Regions from separate parts of the Vibrio metoecus genome, predicted to be linked through region 1. Evidence: riboswitches for the same ligand, from Rfam matches in the RefSeq annotation. Region 1 holds a riboswitch; the other holds the start of a gene.
The links. A riboswitch is a leader RNA that binds a small molecule or an ion and turns the genes downstream of it on or off. The one in region 1 is predicted to bind cyclic di-GMP.
Positions count from the first base shown of each region.

Region 2: it holds a riboswitch for cyclic di-GMP, as region 1 does, so the genes downstream of both, gbpA (N-acetylglucosamine-binding protein GbpA) here and EPB59_RS04685 (TfoX/Sxy family DNA transformation protein) in region 1, are expected to answer to the same signal.

Region 1 is NZ_CP035686.1:1,001,418-1,009,233, reverse strand. It holds gene torR (two-component system response regulator TorR) at 1-705, opposite strand; gene torD (molecular chaperone TorD) at 930-1,592, shown strand; gene purR (HTH-type transcriptional repressor PurR) at 1,945-2,955, shown strand; cyclic di-GMP riboswitch class I at 3,114-3,199, shown strand; gene EPB59_RS04685 (TfoX/Sxy family DNA transformation protein) at 3,314-3,901, shown strand; gene EPB59_RS04680 (TVP38/TMEM64 family protein) at 4,183-4,872, shown strand; gene EPB59_RS04675 (DUF2007 domain-containing protein) at 4,901-5,212, shown strand; gene EPB59_RS04670 (alpha/beta fold hydrolase) at 5,218-6,024, opposite strand; gene glgA (glycogen synthase GlgA) at 6,155-7,609, opposite strand; gene glgC (glucose-1-phosphate adenylyltransferase) at 7,611-7,816, opposite strand, start outside.
Region 2 is NZ_CP035687.1:376,529-384,344, reverse strand. It holds gene EPB59_RS15290 (TolC family protein) at 1-410, opposite strand, end outside; gene EPB59_RS15285 (hypothetical protein) at 501-866, opposite strand; gene EPB59_RS15280 (hypothetical protein) at 1,055-1,435, shown strand; gene gbpA (N-acetylglucosamine-binding protein GbpA) at 1,544-3,001, opposite strand; cyclic di-GMP riboswitch class I at 3,086-3,196, opposite strand; gene EPB59_RS15270 (cryptochrome/photolyase family protein) at 3,465-5,015, shown strand; gene EPB59_RS15265 (MaoC family dehydratase) at 5,349-6,020, shown strand; gene EPB59_RS15260 (phosphate ABC transporter substrate-binding protein PstS family protein) at 6,102-6,938, opposite strand; gene EPB59_RS15255 (DUF3024 domain-containing protein) at 7,145-7,498, shown strand; gene rnb (exoribonuclease II) at 7,589-7,816, opposite strand, start outside.

The DNA of each region.
Region 1 (7,816 bases):
TTAATCCCCTGCAAACATATACCCTTCACCGTGAACGGTGACAAAAATTTGCGGGTTCTTCGGATCCATTTCCATCTTGGCGCGCATACGTCGAATCAACACATCAATAGTACGATCGTTTGGCGCATCCACACGATGACTGATCATGTTCAAAATACGCTCACGACTCAGCACTTGATTAGGATAAGAGGAAAGTGCAACTAACAACTCGTATTCTGCTTTGGTGAGTTTCACCGGCTCACCATTTCGGCTCAAAGCACGACGCTGTATATCGAATGTCCACTCACCAAAGTAAACCAACGTATCGTCTGCCTTCTCGCTGTATTTATCGCGGCGAGCCAACGAAATACGCCACAACAAGTTTTTCACTCGAACTTGTAGCTCACGCAAATCGACGGGTTTAGTCACATAATCGTCGGCGCCCATTTCAAGGCCAACAATTTTATCGATACTGTCTGTGCGTCCTGTCACTAAAATAATGCCAATCTCCGACTGGCCACGCAGTTCTCGCGTCAATAACAGTCCATCTTCACCAGGCAAATTAATATCCAGCAAGACTAAATCGATGTCATTGAGCTCAAGTGCTTCTCTCATTTGTGCGCCACTTTCCGCTTCTGTTACTTGGTAACCTTCATTTTGAAAGTAACCGCTTAACTTACTACGGGTGACGAGGTCATCTTCAACCACAAGTACGTGATAACTCATAGTGCACCATTTTAAATAACGGGATTTATCGCTCACTCATTCTATTCATATTTGTTAATAACTCGAGAAATATCGTGAGAAAACTCACCTTTCCTTGATACAACGCAAGCTTTATTTAACAGATTAACAACGTATTCTTTTCTTTTCACAAACTGTCATATTTTGCATGATTGCTGTTCATTTTTATGGTTTAGACTACGCGTCAATCGATTGGGAGAGCAAACATGATCCAAGAACTGAATATCCTCAATGAAAAACGCGCAGAAATTTATTGGTGGCTTTCGAGTCTCTTTTTTAAAGAACTGACTGAACAAGATATCGCCCATTATCACTCAGTTGAAATCCGTACTTTCTTAACCGCACTTGCCGATGAGGAAAGCTTAGCGATGGAAGTGAAAAGTTTGATCGATGCACTCAATCGCTTGCAAGATCGCCAAGATGCACAGTTGGAACTTGCCGCTGATTTTTGCGATCTATTTTTAAAGTCCGATCGTGACTCAGCGTTACCCTATGCATCTGTCTACACAGACAAAGGATTACTCAATGGCAAGCCCGCACAACTCATGCGTGAATTACTCAGCCACTATAACGTGAATGTGGATCCGAACCTTAATGAGCCCGCCGATCATCTCGCGATTCAACTCGACTTTCTTGCGCATCTTGTTATCAGCAATACCCCGAATAAAGAAGGCTCCGAGGTTAACTCAGCTCTCAAGACACAATCTGATTTCATTACTCAACACTTATTGAGTTGGTTACCCCTTTTTGTTGAACGTTGTACTCAGTTTGATGCGTTTGGTTTTTACGCGGCGGCAGCTCGGTTAACGTTGGCATTTTTACAGCAAGATCAACGTTACATCGATGAACTAGGTCAGCGCATTCAATAACAACACGTCTATTTTTATGCCCCTAACTTTACCATTGCAAAAAGCCAGGGGCATAAACAAATCAATTGTGAAAGAACTTAAAGTTTGATGAATGAATTTCGTTGCGGCGGATACATTTGCAGTCTAAAATCCACCCGCAAACGATAAAAACGAATAAAAATGTAAACCGCTGTTTCTTGGCGGTTTTTGTATTTTTATTACTTTAGGCATGATGATTGAAGCGCTTTACGTACGGTATATGTAGTTCCTCGCCGCACAGAGTGTGAAGATTCGCTCAGTCTCGCCTTACTTCTGCTGATTTAATTAACCAATAACATTCGCTGGCATCAGCAGTCATCGACAGGAACACTCTATGGCTACGATTAAAGATGTGGCGCGCCTTGCAGGCGTGTCTACCACCACCGTTTCTCACGTTATCAATAAAACTCGCTTTGTGGCAGAAACCACCCAAGAGAAAGTGATGGAAGCGGTTAAGCAACTCAACTATGCACCGAGTGCGGTCGCACGTAGTTTGAAGTGCAACACTACACGCACCATTGGCATGCTAGTGACTCAATCAACAAACCTGTTTTTCTCGGAAGTGATCGATGGTGTGGAAAGCTACTGTTACCGTCAAGGTTATACTTTGATTCTGTGTAACACGGGCGGCATCTATGAAAAGCAGCGTGATTATATTCGCATGCTGGCCGAAAAACGTGTGGATGGCATTTTAGTCATGTGCTCTGACCTGACTCAAGAGCTGCAGGAAATGCTCGACGCTCACAAAGACATTCCAAAAGTAATCATGGATTGGGGCCCAGAAACGTCGCACGCTGATAAAATCATCGATAACTCAGAGGAAGGTGGCTATCTCGCGACCAAATATCTGACGGATCGTGGACATACCGATATTGCCTGTTTAAGTGGTCATTTTGTCAAAGCCGCTTGCCAAGAGCGTATTCAAGGTTTCCGCCGAGCGATGGCTGAAGCGCACTTACCCGTGAATGAAGATTGGATTCTAGAAGGTAATTTTGAGTGTGATACCGCAGTCCTTGCCGCCGACAAAATCATTGCTATGGATAAGCGCCCAACTGCCGTATTCTGCTTCAACGACACCATGGCATTAGGTCTAATGAGCCGTTTGCAACAAAAAGGGATTCGTGTTCCTGAAGAAATATCCGTGATTGGTTACGATAATATCGAACTGGCCGAATACTTCTCTCCACCACTGACCACAGTGCACCAACCTAAGCGTCGTGTGGGTAAAAATGCGTTCGAAATTCTGTTAGAGCGTATTAAAGATAAAGAACACGAGCGCCGAATTTTCGAGATGCATCCTGAGATCGTCGAACGCGACACTGTGAAAGACTTGACAAAATCCTAACTTTCTTGACAATTCACAGAGCCTATATTTGAAAGCTTGTCACATAAATATGACAAAACTAATGTAGAGCGAGTATTATTAACATGGCTCATTCTCACAATTGAAATATCAGTATGTGAGAATGACCCAAGTTTGGTTATTTTTTATCAGGAAAAATGTCACGCACAGGGCAAACCATTTGAAAGAATGGGACGCAAAGCCTCCGGCCTAAACCAGAACATAGGTAGGTAGCGGGGTTACCGATGGCAAAAATGCATACACTATGTTGACTCATCATTGACACGGCAGTTGCATGCTTTTGCTAATTTTCTCGGACCTGATTTGGTGGCGTATGTAACAATACTCCGAGACTAACAGCATGGATAAACCAGTATTAAAAGATTCAATGCGGCTCTTTGAGCAGCTAGGACGTGTGAAATCTCGTTCAATGTTTGGTGGCTTTGGTATTTTCGTCGACGAAACTATGTTTGCGCTTGTGGTTAACGATACTCTGCACATCCGTGCAGACGATGCCACAATCGAAAAGTTCAAGCAGCAAGGTTATGAACCTTATGTTTACAAAAAGCGTGGTTTCCCCGTCGTCACTAAGTACTACGCTCTACCTGATGATTGTTGGAGTAATCCAACCTCTATCCTAAGTGAAGCTCGTATTGCGCTTGAGGTCGCTAAGACCGAACGTGAAACACAAGCACAAGCGAAGCCTGACCGTTTGAAAGATCTTCCCAACTTGCGTTTAGCAACGGAAAGAATGCTCAAAAAAGCCGGTATCGAAAGCGTTGAGTCTCTACACTCTTTCGGTTCTGTTGAAGCGTATAAAGCCATTCAACGTACCCATTCGGCAGAGGTTAGTCTTGAGCTGTTATGGGCTTTAGAGGGGGCAATCGAAGGTAAACATTGGTCAGTGATCCCACAAAATCGTCGTGACGAACTACTAAGACACCTTTGATTTCTCGTTTTGAGTTTGTCTTTCCTCGCCAAGTTTGTATGAATACTTTGAGTAAAATCTGATAACGCGTCCACACGGGCGCGTTATTTTTTTGAAAGAAATACGGCGCTTCCCCTGTCTTCTACTTCATAGCCCTAGTTCATACCAATCGGGCGAATTTATTTTGAGTCGATATACTTATACCCAAGTCCTGATGCATTGCCTTCATTACCAATGGGATAAGATATTCCACTTATGGCTATCAAAAGCCTCAATATCAAAGTGCTGACTAGGTACCACTCATGAACAAAAAGCTCATTATTGCCCTTATTTTGATCGCGATAACGGCGATCTTGGTGACACAATTTAGCCATTATCTGACGTTAGATGTGGCCAAAGCCAAGCAAGCCGAATTGGCAAACTACATTGATGCACATCTTGTACAAGCTGCGCTTATCTATTTTGTGTTGTATGTCCTGTTGACTGCCTTTTCGGTCCCAGGCGCCACTGTTGTCACCCTATTGGGTGCAGCACTGTTTGGGTTTTGGCTCAGCCTTCTGCTAGCCTCATTTGCGAGTACGATTGGGGCAACTCTTGCTTTCCTCAGCAGCCGCTTTTTATTGCGCGACTGGGTTCAAGCTCAATTTGCCGATAAGCTGTTAACCATTAACCAAGGTGTCGAACGGGATGGAGCCTTTTATTTGCTCTCGCTACGCTTAATTCCCATTTTCCCCTTCTTTTTGATTAACTTGGTCATGGGTCTCACGCCTATTTCCATTTGGCGTTACTATTGGGTCAGCCAATTAGGGATGTTGCCTGGCACAGCAGTTTATCTCAATGCCGGCACTCAACTAGCCGAAATCTCTAGCTTGAGCCAGATCGTTTCTGCACCAGTGCTCGCCTCTTTTGTGTTGTTGGGTGTATTTCCTGTTGTGGTGAAATGGTTCATGAATAAACTTCAACGGCGCCCTGTTTCATCACCGATGAAATGAGCTTGGGCTAGAACCCCCATCAACCATGATGAAAATTTATACTGCAAATCATCCATTAGAGGCTCATATCTTGATGCAGTTGTTGCATCAACAAGGGATCCCGTGTGAATTGCGTGGAGAGATGCTGTTTGCGCTGCGTGGCGAGCTCCCGATGGATTCCAGCAGCGCACCATCACTTTGGTTAAAGAAACCTCAGCAGAAAACCGCCGCCGAGCAAATCATCGCTGAGTATCTTAATCCGCCGAAACAATCTCGCTGGTTATGCCCACAATGCGGCGAAAGCCATGAAGGGCAGTTTAGCGTTTGTTGGCAGTGTGGATTTACCCAATGTAATGAATAAAAGTGTTAACGGATTTGGCGCTGGATAAACTCGATAGAACGCTGATTAAACAGCTCAGGCTGCTCGACATTACATACATGCCCACAATTTGGAATTTCATACAGTTCACTCTGCGCATGCAGTGCAACCATCTCCTTCACCGGATGGATAAACATGTAATCCTTCTCACCCATCAAATATAAAGTGGGGATCGGTAATTCACGGTCACGGAAGTAGCGCATCATGGGATTAACTTCAGCCGTTAAGGTAAACCAGCGCTTAAACTCTTTTTGACACAGCTTTTGCGCTTCACGGATAAAGAGATGTCGTGACTCTTTTTGGCTGCGCTGCGGCATCACTATGTAAGCAAATAGCCGATACAGCCACATATACGGGATGAGGTGTTTGCTCAAATGCCCTAGCCTAACCAACAGTTGTGAGCGCGCATTAAGCCGCGTTACCGCACCACCAAGCACCATGGAACTAACACGGTGTGTCGCAAGCTCGGCAAGGTTACGGACGATGATCGTACCGAGGGACATTCCCACAAAATGGGCTGACTGGATTTTCAGATGATCCAATACTCTCAGCACATCAAGGGTGACCGTTTTGAAAGTATAGCGATTGGCTATCCAATCTCTGAGCAATTGGTTTGATTTACCATGACCACGCAAATCGATGAGTAGCAAGTTAAAATGCTGACGATAGGCTTTGATCTGCTTAAACCAAATTGAAGAGCTGCCTCCTGCGCCATGTACGAAAACCACCCACTCGCGACTGGTAGGATGAAGGTAGGTTTTATGAAACAGAACTTTTTCAGCAATGGCAGACATTGGCACCTCGTTATTACGCAGGCCAAGACTACCATAAACCGTGTGTGGAAAATCACTTCAGTTGTAAGAAACTGTTGAGCAGAGCAGAAAATAATGGCACCTAAAGGTGCCTTAGCTTTAAAATTTACCTCTAACCAAATCGCGCCAAACGATACATTTTCATGTATTCCTGTGCCGACTCCTCCCAGCTGAAGTTTTGCTGCATCGCACGTTGCTGTACTTTGAGCATCTCATCAGGTTGTTGGAGATAAAACAGCAAGGCACGCTGCATGGTGATCAGCAACGCTTCAGGTGTGGGTTCTTGATAACCAAAACCCGTCGCACGCTCAGGAAACTTATCGTAATCGTTCACCGTGTCTTTCAACCCGCCGACTTCTCTTACGATAGGTAAGGTGCCATAAGCCATGCTGTAGATCTGGTTCAACCCACATGCCTCAAACTCGGAAGGCATTAAGAAGAAGTCGGATCCAGCTTCAACCCAGTGGGCTAAACGCTCACTGTAGGTCTCGACAAAAGCAAACTTATTGCGATGAGAGTGAGCAATTTTATTCAGTCGCGCTGCGACCTCTGGCTCACCAGTCCCGACAATCACCACCTGGACATCATTACGTAAGAACTGCTCCAAAATAGGTAACAGGTAATGAAAGCCTTTTTGGTGTGTTAAACGACAAACCATGCCAAACATAGGAACATTGGCAACAGGCAAATGTAACTCTTCTTGCAACGCGGTTTTGCACAACGCCTTGCCCTTGCGCATCGATTGTGGTTCATCACTGTAAGTGGTTGGCAAATAGTGATCCGTTTGTGGGTTCCACTCACTGTAATCACAGCCATTCACAATACCGTGCAAATCCCGAGCGCGACGAACAAAATCATCGACTAAACCATGCGCGCCGAGCGGCGTTAAAAGCTCTGAAGCATAATTAGGACTTACTGCGTTAATTTTATCGGCAAAGGCAATCCCGGCTCGCAACATACTGACATGGTCATGACCATATTGCAGAAATTCCATACCCGATAAATTAAGCTCTGGAATGACTTCCAATTGGTGGTAAGAAAAAATCCCTTTGAAAATGGCGTTATGCACCGTGAGCACGCTTTTGACTTGTTCAAAAAAACTGTCATAGCGGTAACGCGTTTTCAGTAGAAAAGGAACTAAGCCGGTGTGCCAGTCATTGGCGTGAATAATATCCGGTTGAATCCCCAATTTAGGGAGTACGTCCAAACACGCTGCGGAGAAAAAACCAAATCGTTCACCATTATCGGTATACGCTTGGTTATTCTCGGCATACAGAGCCGGGCGATCAAAATAGGCTGGGCAGTCTATTAAATAGACCGGGATCCCTTCTAACTCGCGTTTAAGCACTCGATAATGAGTGTGCGGCCAGTGAGTAAGTTCCGTTTCTAGGACTAACTCCGCCTCTTCTCTACCCGGAACTGAACGATAAGCAGGCAGCGCAATCGCTACCTGCTGATGCAACGCTTTCAACGCCTGTGGTAGGGCTTTTGCCACATCAGCTAAGCCACCACTTTTTACCAGCCCCTGCACTTCCGACACGGTAAACCAAACGTTGAGTTGTTCCATTCTAGAATCCTACCTTTGAACCTTTTGCAATTACCACAATACCTTCATCGGAAACGTGGAAACGTTTTCTGTCCATTTCCAGATCTTCACCAATGATAGTACCTGCGGCAATCTCAACATCTTTATCGATAATGGCGCGCTTAATCGTGCAGCCAGCTCCAATTTTTACGTCACCCAAGATAACAGATTCACTGATCAAAGAGCCAG
Region 2 (7,816 bases), on a different replicon from region 1:
CGCTCCCGATTCTCGACTTGCAAAGCCATACCATCGGCTTGCTGTGAGGCTTTTTTGCCTTGCAAATCTAAGGTATCGCCGCGCTCAAATTGTTGCATTAAACCAACGGAAATGTTGGTCATCGCATCTTCATCAAATTTGAAGCTATCGACCGGCAAACCACCAAAACCGACTTTGAGTTTGGGGTCCATGAGGGTAGTCGCGGCAACGCCGGTTTCTCGCATGGCTTGGGATTGGGCATAAAACTGCTTACGGCTTGCATCGTTGGCGAGCGCTTGTTCAATAAGCAGAGTCAAAGGGTCGCTTTGGGACAGCAACTGACCTGAAGAAGTCGCAGAAGACTGCGCCATCACAGGCGTTACGACCAGAGCGGAAACGCTGATACACAGCGCCAATAGGCTCGGTTTCATTTTTCTAATCCAATCTGCACGTCAAAAAAGACGTGAAAACACACATCACGGCTCACAGGAGCACAGTGACACGACGAATTTGTGATTGAATTAAGCTATTGGAGGTCGATAGAGGGATTGCTGCCTTTGCACCACGGATTTGGCGGATTCATAGGGAATCAGAGCCAGTTGGTATTGTGCAGGTAGGCTATAGGCGGTTTGCGGTAAAAACGCGAACACACTCACGCATGCAGCGGTACAGCAGTTATGGATCGAGGGAGCATCGCTCATGCAATGGTTTGAAGTTTCCTCCATTGAGGAGTGGCTCATCGGCATGGTGTGAGACATTTGGCTGCTATCCATCATCACGCAACCGGAAGGTGCTTCAGCTTCAGATTGGTGAGTGGAGGCACTGATCATTTGCCAAGTCATTAAAGGCGCGCTTGAAGCAAAACTGGAGCTCAGTATGGCAAACATGCTGATGATGGAGATCCAGAAGATGCGAACAGGAGATAAGCGCATTTTGTGCCTTGAATGAAAAACTTAGCCGTAATTTAAAGCTTTACCCTAGGGGAAGGTCAAGTGTTGTTTTGGGTACATTGAGATAGTAATTTGCGAGAAATCGCGCATAATCTTGCTACTCATTCTGAAAGAAGAAATAACCTATGACCAATTTTCAATATTACTTTCATCTACTGCCTTGCTTTGACTGTAAGAAAACCACGGTAAGCACGGATCTGGGCTGGTTAACGGCTGCAATGAAAGAGGATGTGTTAGCTCAAGTTGCCGAGATTCTTGCGCAAGACAACGTGGAGCCGGACCTTTCCGTGAACGTGACTTGTACTAAAGAAGAAGCGCGCGATTACTTATTACTGAACTTCTACGGTTACTCAGAAGAAGAACTGGCAAATCAAGTAGAAGCGGAAGATGAGCAAGAAGTCGCGGATGAAATTGCAGAACTTGTGGCAGAAGGCAATGGCGCGATTGTTTTTGAACACGAAATCGCTCTGCAAAGCTGTACTGATTGCGAAATGGATGAAGAGTAAAACAGATTTAATCCAGTGACTCTATGTGCGTGTGGCGATGAGATTTTTCTCTAGCTCAAAAAAATCCCTCAGCGTGGCTGAGGGATTTTGTGTTTTAGAGAGGGGAAATTAGAGTTTATCCCACGCCATTTCCCAATGGCTGCCTGTACCCGGTTGGTACTGAGTGGCATTGGTTGTCCATTGTTGGCAGTAGCCAGAGTATGGCCACGGCTTACATTGGTAGATTGCGCCATCCGAACCTAGCACTTTGGTGCCAGCAACATACTCTTTCAAACCGTTAGGGAAGACAAAGTCATACTCACCCGGTGTTGGCGGGGTTTGTGGCTCAACTAGCATAAAATCAAGCGTTTGCTGATCTTGCAGATTGCCATCGCGATCTTTGATACGCGAAACCAGCATGTGGTGCCCCGCTTTAGCTTCACTCAGTTCTAAGGTTACTGATTTCAGCTCGCCATCCGTCATCGCTTGAGTCCAGCTCGCTAGCGGCTTTTGGTGGTGGTTATAAACCGTCAGTTCTGCGGTCATTTCACCTTGTGCTTCTAGAGTCAGGTCAAGTTGAACAGGCTGCTCGCCAATTTCATACTCTTTCGCTAGACCAGAAACCGTCAGTGAATACTCAGGCTGTGGCGCTTCAATTTGGTAACCAATTTCAACACGCTTCAAACCGCTGCCTTCTTTCAGGTAAATCGGGTTGGTGCCGTAAACTGGAACAAATTGATCGCCATTAAGTTGGCCTGCGCGTTGCTGTTTTTGCGTTTGGTTAATTTTAGTCGCCAAAGCGTAAGACCATTGATTAGCTTGGGTTAGCGTTTCAGAGTCAATTTTCAGCTCGGTACGGTAAGCTGGGTTTTCACCTGTCGCATCAAACACACGTGTGTACACGGTATCGCCAATACTGAGATCCATGCTTGGAATGATTTGTCCGGCTTGATTCCAATCGGGTAACACAGGGCCGTGACCATCAAATTTGACATCAATCACGTTATAGAAAGAGGCCGCAGTATCGCCCACATCCCATACCGCGAGGATGACTTGGTAACCTTCACGTTCTGGCACAATACATTCGTGGCTAACACGTTTCGGTGGTTGCACCATATTGCCTTCCACCACACAGAATGGATTCAGATCAAAAGAATCGCGTGACAAAGCTTGGTTTGGGTTCCAGTTTGGCTTGGTTATGTAGTATTTCCAGTCTCTGGTGACATGGTTTGCAGTAAACGTCCACTCAAAGGTTTGTGGACCCGCTTGGATTGGGCGTTTTACCCAACGGTCGGCCGTTTGTTCATCAAGCGCTGCGGCGAGTGCACTTTCAGCGCTGGCAATTTTACCATCACGTGGGCCTGCAGCCGGAAAACCCTCTGGGCCTTCAACGCTTTGTGGTTCATATTGAATCGCACCACAGTTAGTGTTTTTTTCACCAGTACCATTAGCGGCAAATTTACATAACGTAACGCGCCCTTCTACAATACCGTCTTCCACTGCTGACACATAACCGTGTCCGTACGCCAATCCACTGATACCAGAAAGGATCAGAGCGATAGCGGTAATTTTAGGTTGCTTTTTCATCACAGACTCTTTTTGTTGGCTGACAGAACTCAGAGGTATTCCGAGTCCTATCACACTCAGCAAGGCATAACTATGCAGCATGGTTATGGCGACCCCGCTATCATAGGTTGAGAAAACCGTTTGTTGAGCTTTTCTCGCACCGACAGACCGGAGGCTTTGCGTCCCATTTTTTCAAATGGTTTGCCGAAATGTGATCGGTAGCAAATTTAACTAACTTTGGTTAATAAGGCTAAGTGAAGAAGACGTTTGTGGAATGAAGCTCTCAGGCTTAATTTTTAGAGTTAAATAACTAATTTACCTACAAAATGTCAGGTGTTGATTTGATTGGCAAGGTGGATAGGGTGGCCCTATTTCGAAAATAGAATAGTGAGCGCGTGATCGGAGTAGCTTGCCACTCGTAAATAGTGTGACTATTGATAAAGCAAATACCCGACATGAATAAAAATGCGGCTAAAGGGGCATAATGCGTTACTCGGTTGTACGATTAATATTGGGCGATCAGCTCAATCATGCTCACTCGTGGTTTACTGAACCACGAGAGGAGGTGCTGTACTTGATTGCGGAATTGCATCAGGAGCAGGCGTATGTGCGTCACCACATTCAGAAACAGTGTGCGTTTTTTGCTGCCATGAAAGCATTTGCCGACTATCTATCGGCAGAGGGGCATCACGTCATGTATCTGGATCTGGATGCCACCGCAGAGTTTGCCGATTTGCCGCATCTGATCGGTCAGGTATGTTCTCAAGTTCAAGCCCGATCTTTTCAGTACCAAAGACCTGATGAATATCGTTTGCTTGAACAATTGGCAAGTTTACGTTTGCCTAACGTGGTCATTGGTTGTGTGGATACCGAGCACTTTCTATTACCATTTTCTGAAATCACCGAACAGTTTCCTGCCGGAAAATCGGTTTTGATGGAACATTTTTATCGCCGGATGCGTAAACGGTTTGGCTATTTGATGGAATCGCCAAACAAACCAGAAGGCGGGCAGTGGAATTTTGATGCAGATAACCGCAACAAGCTGAAAGCCCAAGATTTACTGTACTTACCCACACCGCTTCGTTTTGATAACCCGATTTTATCCATCAAATCACGGCTTGAACGGCATAACGTAAAGTCGATTGGCAACGTTGGAGAGTCATTACTATGGCCGATAAATCGCGCGCAAGCCTTGTCACTCTTAGCGCATTTTTGCCAATGCTGTTTGCCTAATTTTGGCCGCTTTCAAGATGCAATGACGGCGCAGCATCCATATCGATGGAGCCTCTATCATAGCCGCCTATCGTTTGCACTGAATTGCAAATTACTTTCCCCACAAGAGGTAATTGGTGCCGCGATTGATACCTATCGAGCTGCCCAAGGCGAAGTTTCTTTAGCACAAGTCGAAGGTTTCGTACGTCAAATTTTGGGGTGGAGAGAGTACGTACGCGGTATGTACTGGAGCAACATGCCTCATTACAAAACTCGCAATCATTTTGGTGCTCGGCGTCCTTTGCCCAGTTACTTCTGGAATGGTCAAACGAAGATGCGCTGTCTGCAACAAGCGATCACACAATCACTGGACTTTGGCTATGCACACCATATTCAGCGATTGATGGTAACAGGAAACTTTGCCCTGCTCACCGACTGTGATCCTGATGAAGTCGATGCGTGGTATTTGGGCATCTACATTGATGCTATTGAATGGGTCGAGCTACCGAATACGCGGGGAATGGCACTGTTTGCCGATGGGGGATTGATTGCGACTAAACCTTATGCCGCCAGTGGTTCCTACATCAATAAAATGAGTGACTACTGCGCTTCTTGCCCTTATCAAGTGAAACTCAAATCCGGTGAAGGGGCTTGTCCACTGAATTCACTCTATTGGCGCTTTATGCTCCAACATCGTGAACACCTCGCTAACAATCCTCGGATTGGGATGCTATATAAAACATGGGATAAGATGGCGAACATCGATCAACAGGCGATTTTAGCGACCGCCGATGCCTACCTAGCCCAGATAGATAACTTGTAACAACAATTAAAAATCCGTGAATACGACAACTCGGCGCAATATTTGCTTGGTATTTTCAGTCAGACGTTGGGTTTAAAGCTTGTGCTTGTGCGGATTATCCCATGACAGGGTGAGCGTAAAGCTAACGCTTCGACAAAATCGCATAAAGAAATGGTGTGTTTGCTCTAATGACTGAAAGGCTAATAAAATAATGTTTTATTGATAATTCATTGTTTTTATAGATTTTTATGACTTACGGATTACGCATGTACGCCCGAAAGTCATTGCAGCTTACTGTGAAGTACTTCAAAATTAGGGCGTTTCCATTTCTTCTTGGTTAAGAATGAGGTTTTGATGAGAGTCGCGGATCTTCTAAAGCATCGAGCTGAAAACTTGGTTAAGCACACTGAATTTAAACAGTGGATGTCTCCGTCTGTACGTGAGTACTGGGATGATATTTTGACCAAAACCAATCGTCGCCCGCTGTTTGCGTGGGTGAAAGATCTGCACCTGCCTGCCAATGAAGAAACACCGATCCCAGAACCGATTGTGCTCAAACCGGAAGCGCAGGCTTTGTATGAGCAGCTACAATCCCAAGTGGGAGAAGTCATCCATACGGGGGACTGGTTGCTCGTTGATCAAGAGCGTATTAATCAATTTGGTACAGTCACTGAAGATATGCAGTGGATTCATACGGATCCTGATCGCGCTGCGCTGGAATCTCCGTTCAAAACAACAATTGCCCACGGTTTTTTGACTCTAGCGCTGTTGCCTCGTTTGACCGACAGTGTTGACGAAGAGAAGTCTCTGTTCCCAACGGCGAAGTTGGTGGTCAATATTGGTCTCAATTCAGTGCGTTTTCCTTATCCAGTCAAAGCTGGTAACCGAGTTCGTGCCGTGAGCACATTATCAAAAGTAACGCCAATCAAGAAAGGTCTTGAGATCGAGCGTGAAATCAAAGTCGAGATTGAAGGTGTTCGACGCCCTGGCTGTGTCGTGGTTTCGGTTATCCAGCTGCATTTTTAATGAAATGTATTCAGAACATAAAACAAGGAGAGCGAATGCTCTCCTTGTTGCTTTCCAACGTGTTGAAACGACGATTAGGATTTATTCCACATCGCTTGGCATGATATAGCCGTATTCAACAATCAATTTTTTCGCTTGATCCGACTGTAAAAACGCAATGAATTGCTTGGTTTGTTCATCGGCCTTATCCGAGTAGTGCAGGATTAAGAAAGGTCGAGAGAGTTGATAACGGTGCTTTGCAATGTTGTCAGCTGTAGCCTCCGTTTTCTCAAACTGTAACGCTTTAACCGATTTGTCTACCGAGCCAATTGAGATAAAGCCTAACGCTTGAGTATTGTGGTTGACCAAGGTTTTCATCATGCTGTTGCTGTTCACCACTAATGCGGTTGGTGCAATATCCGAAACCTCACGTTTGTTAAGCGTTTTGGTTAACCCCATTAAGCTTTCAAAGCTGTAGCGGGTACCTGATGAAGCCTCACGAGTCACCACCGCAATCTTTTGATCATTACCACCGACTTGTTTCCAGTTAGTAATTTGCCCTTTATAGATGCCATACAACTGTTCACGGCTTAAATTGCTGATAGGGTTGGCTTGGTTAACGACCACCGCCATGCCATCAAAAGCCAGCATAAAGCTATTGAGGTTCTCTTGGCTTTCACTTTCCGTCATATAACGGGATGTCATTGCAATGTCGGCGACCCCTTTTTTGAGTAATGCAATGCCAGCAGTGGAGCCTACGCCTTGTACCGCAACATAAGTTTCTGGGTGCGTCTTGTTATACTCTTCAGCCAGTACATCCATAATTCTGGCTACGGAAGTGGAACCCGAAACGGTAATTTCACTTGCTTGCGCAGACGGTGTTATCGCAGTGATAGAAAAGAAAAATGCGCAAACGGCGGCAAGTGCCATCCTAAACATAAAGTAGCTCCCATGTTGTCAAAAAAATCTTAAGTAGTATGCCTGAAACGTATGACAAAAATGTGAATGCATTCCTAGGATTAGTGTTGGATTTGTGAAATCAATAGAGATTGTTGCGATTGCTTATACTCAAATGATGTTGGGATCATAGAATTACTGTGTGCAGATCTCCATACTGGATATATCAAGTCACAGTGAGGTTAAACATGATTGTCAACCTTCTACAGCGACAACTCGAGCGTCGTGCGGAACTGCTTTGCATGAGCCGCAATCAGAGCCTGCCAGCTGAGCTAGGCAAATCGAGCTTTGAACCGATAGAAAATGGTGTGCAATTTATCTTATGCCATTACAAACTGGATTCTAGCCATTGTGATTATGAAAGTTTGGTGGCGAAAATTGTGTGGGAAGAGGCCTCAAAACAGTGGATTCTTTATACTTATGATGAAGAGCAATCTACGAATGAACCTTGGATTCCTTACCCATTTTTAGCGCGTAGTGAAGATTTGACGGCAATGATACGTGAAGTAGAAAAAGACCCGAAAGCCTATTTCTGGGTGTAGTTTCAGTGATATAGCGTGTGGTTGGCGAAATAAAAAGGCATTCCTAAGAATGCCTTTTCGGTAAGAGGGAGAAAGCCTGAGCTTAACGGATTACGCTTGAGGTTCGCTCTTATCTTCGATGCTCGGCTTTGCTTCTGTGGTTAGGTCGGCAAATACTTGCGTTGGCTTACCCACTAAACTGCGGTTTTCTTGATTCACTTCAGCAAGAACGATTTCCAGTACATCACCGAGTTTGTACACCACTTCTTTATCAATCAGTACCGTACCGTCTTCGCCATTGCACTCGATACGTTCTTTGTTATCGAGGATCAGAGATCC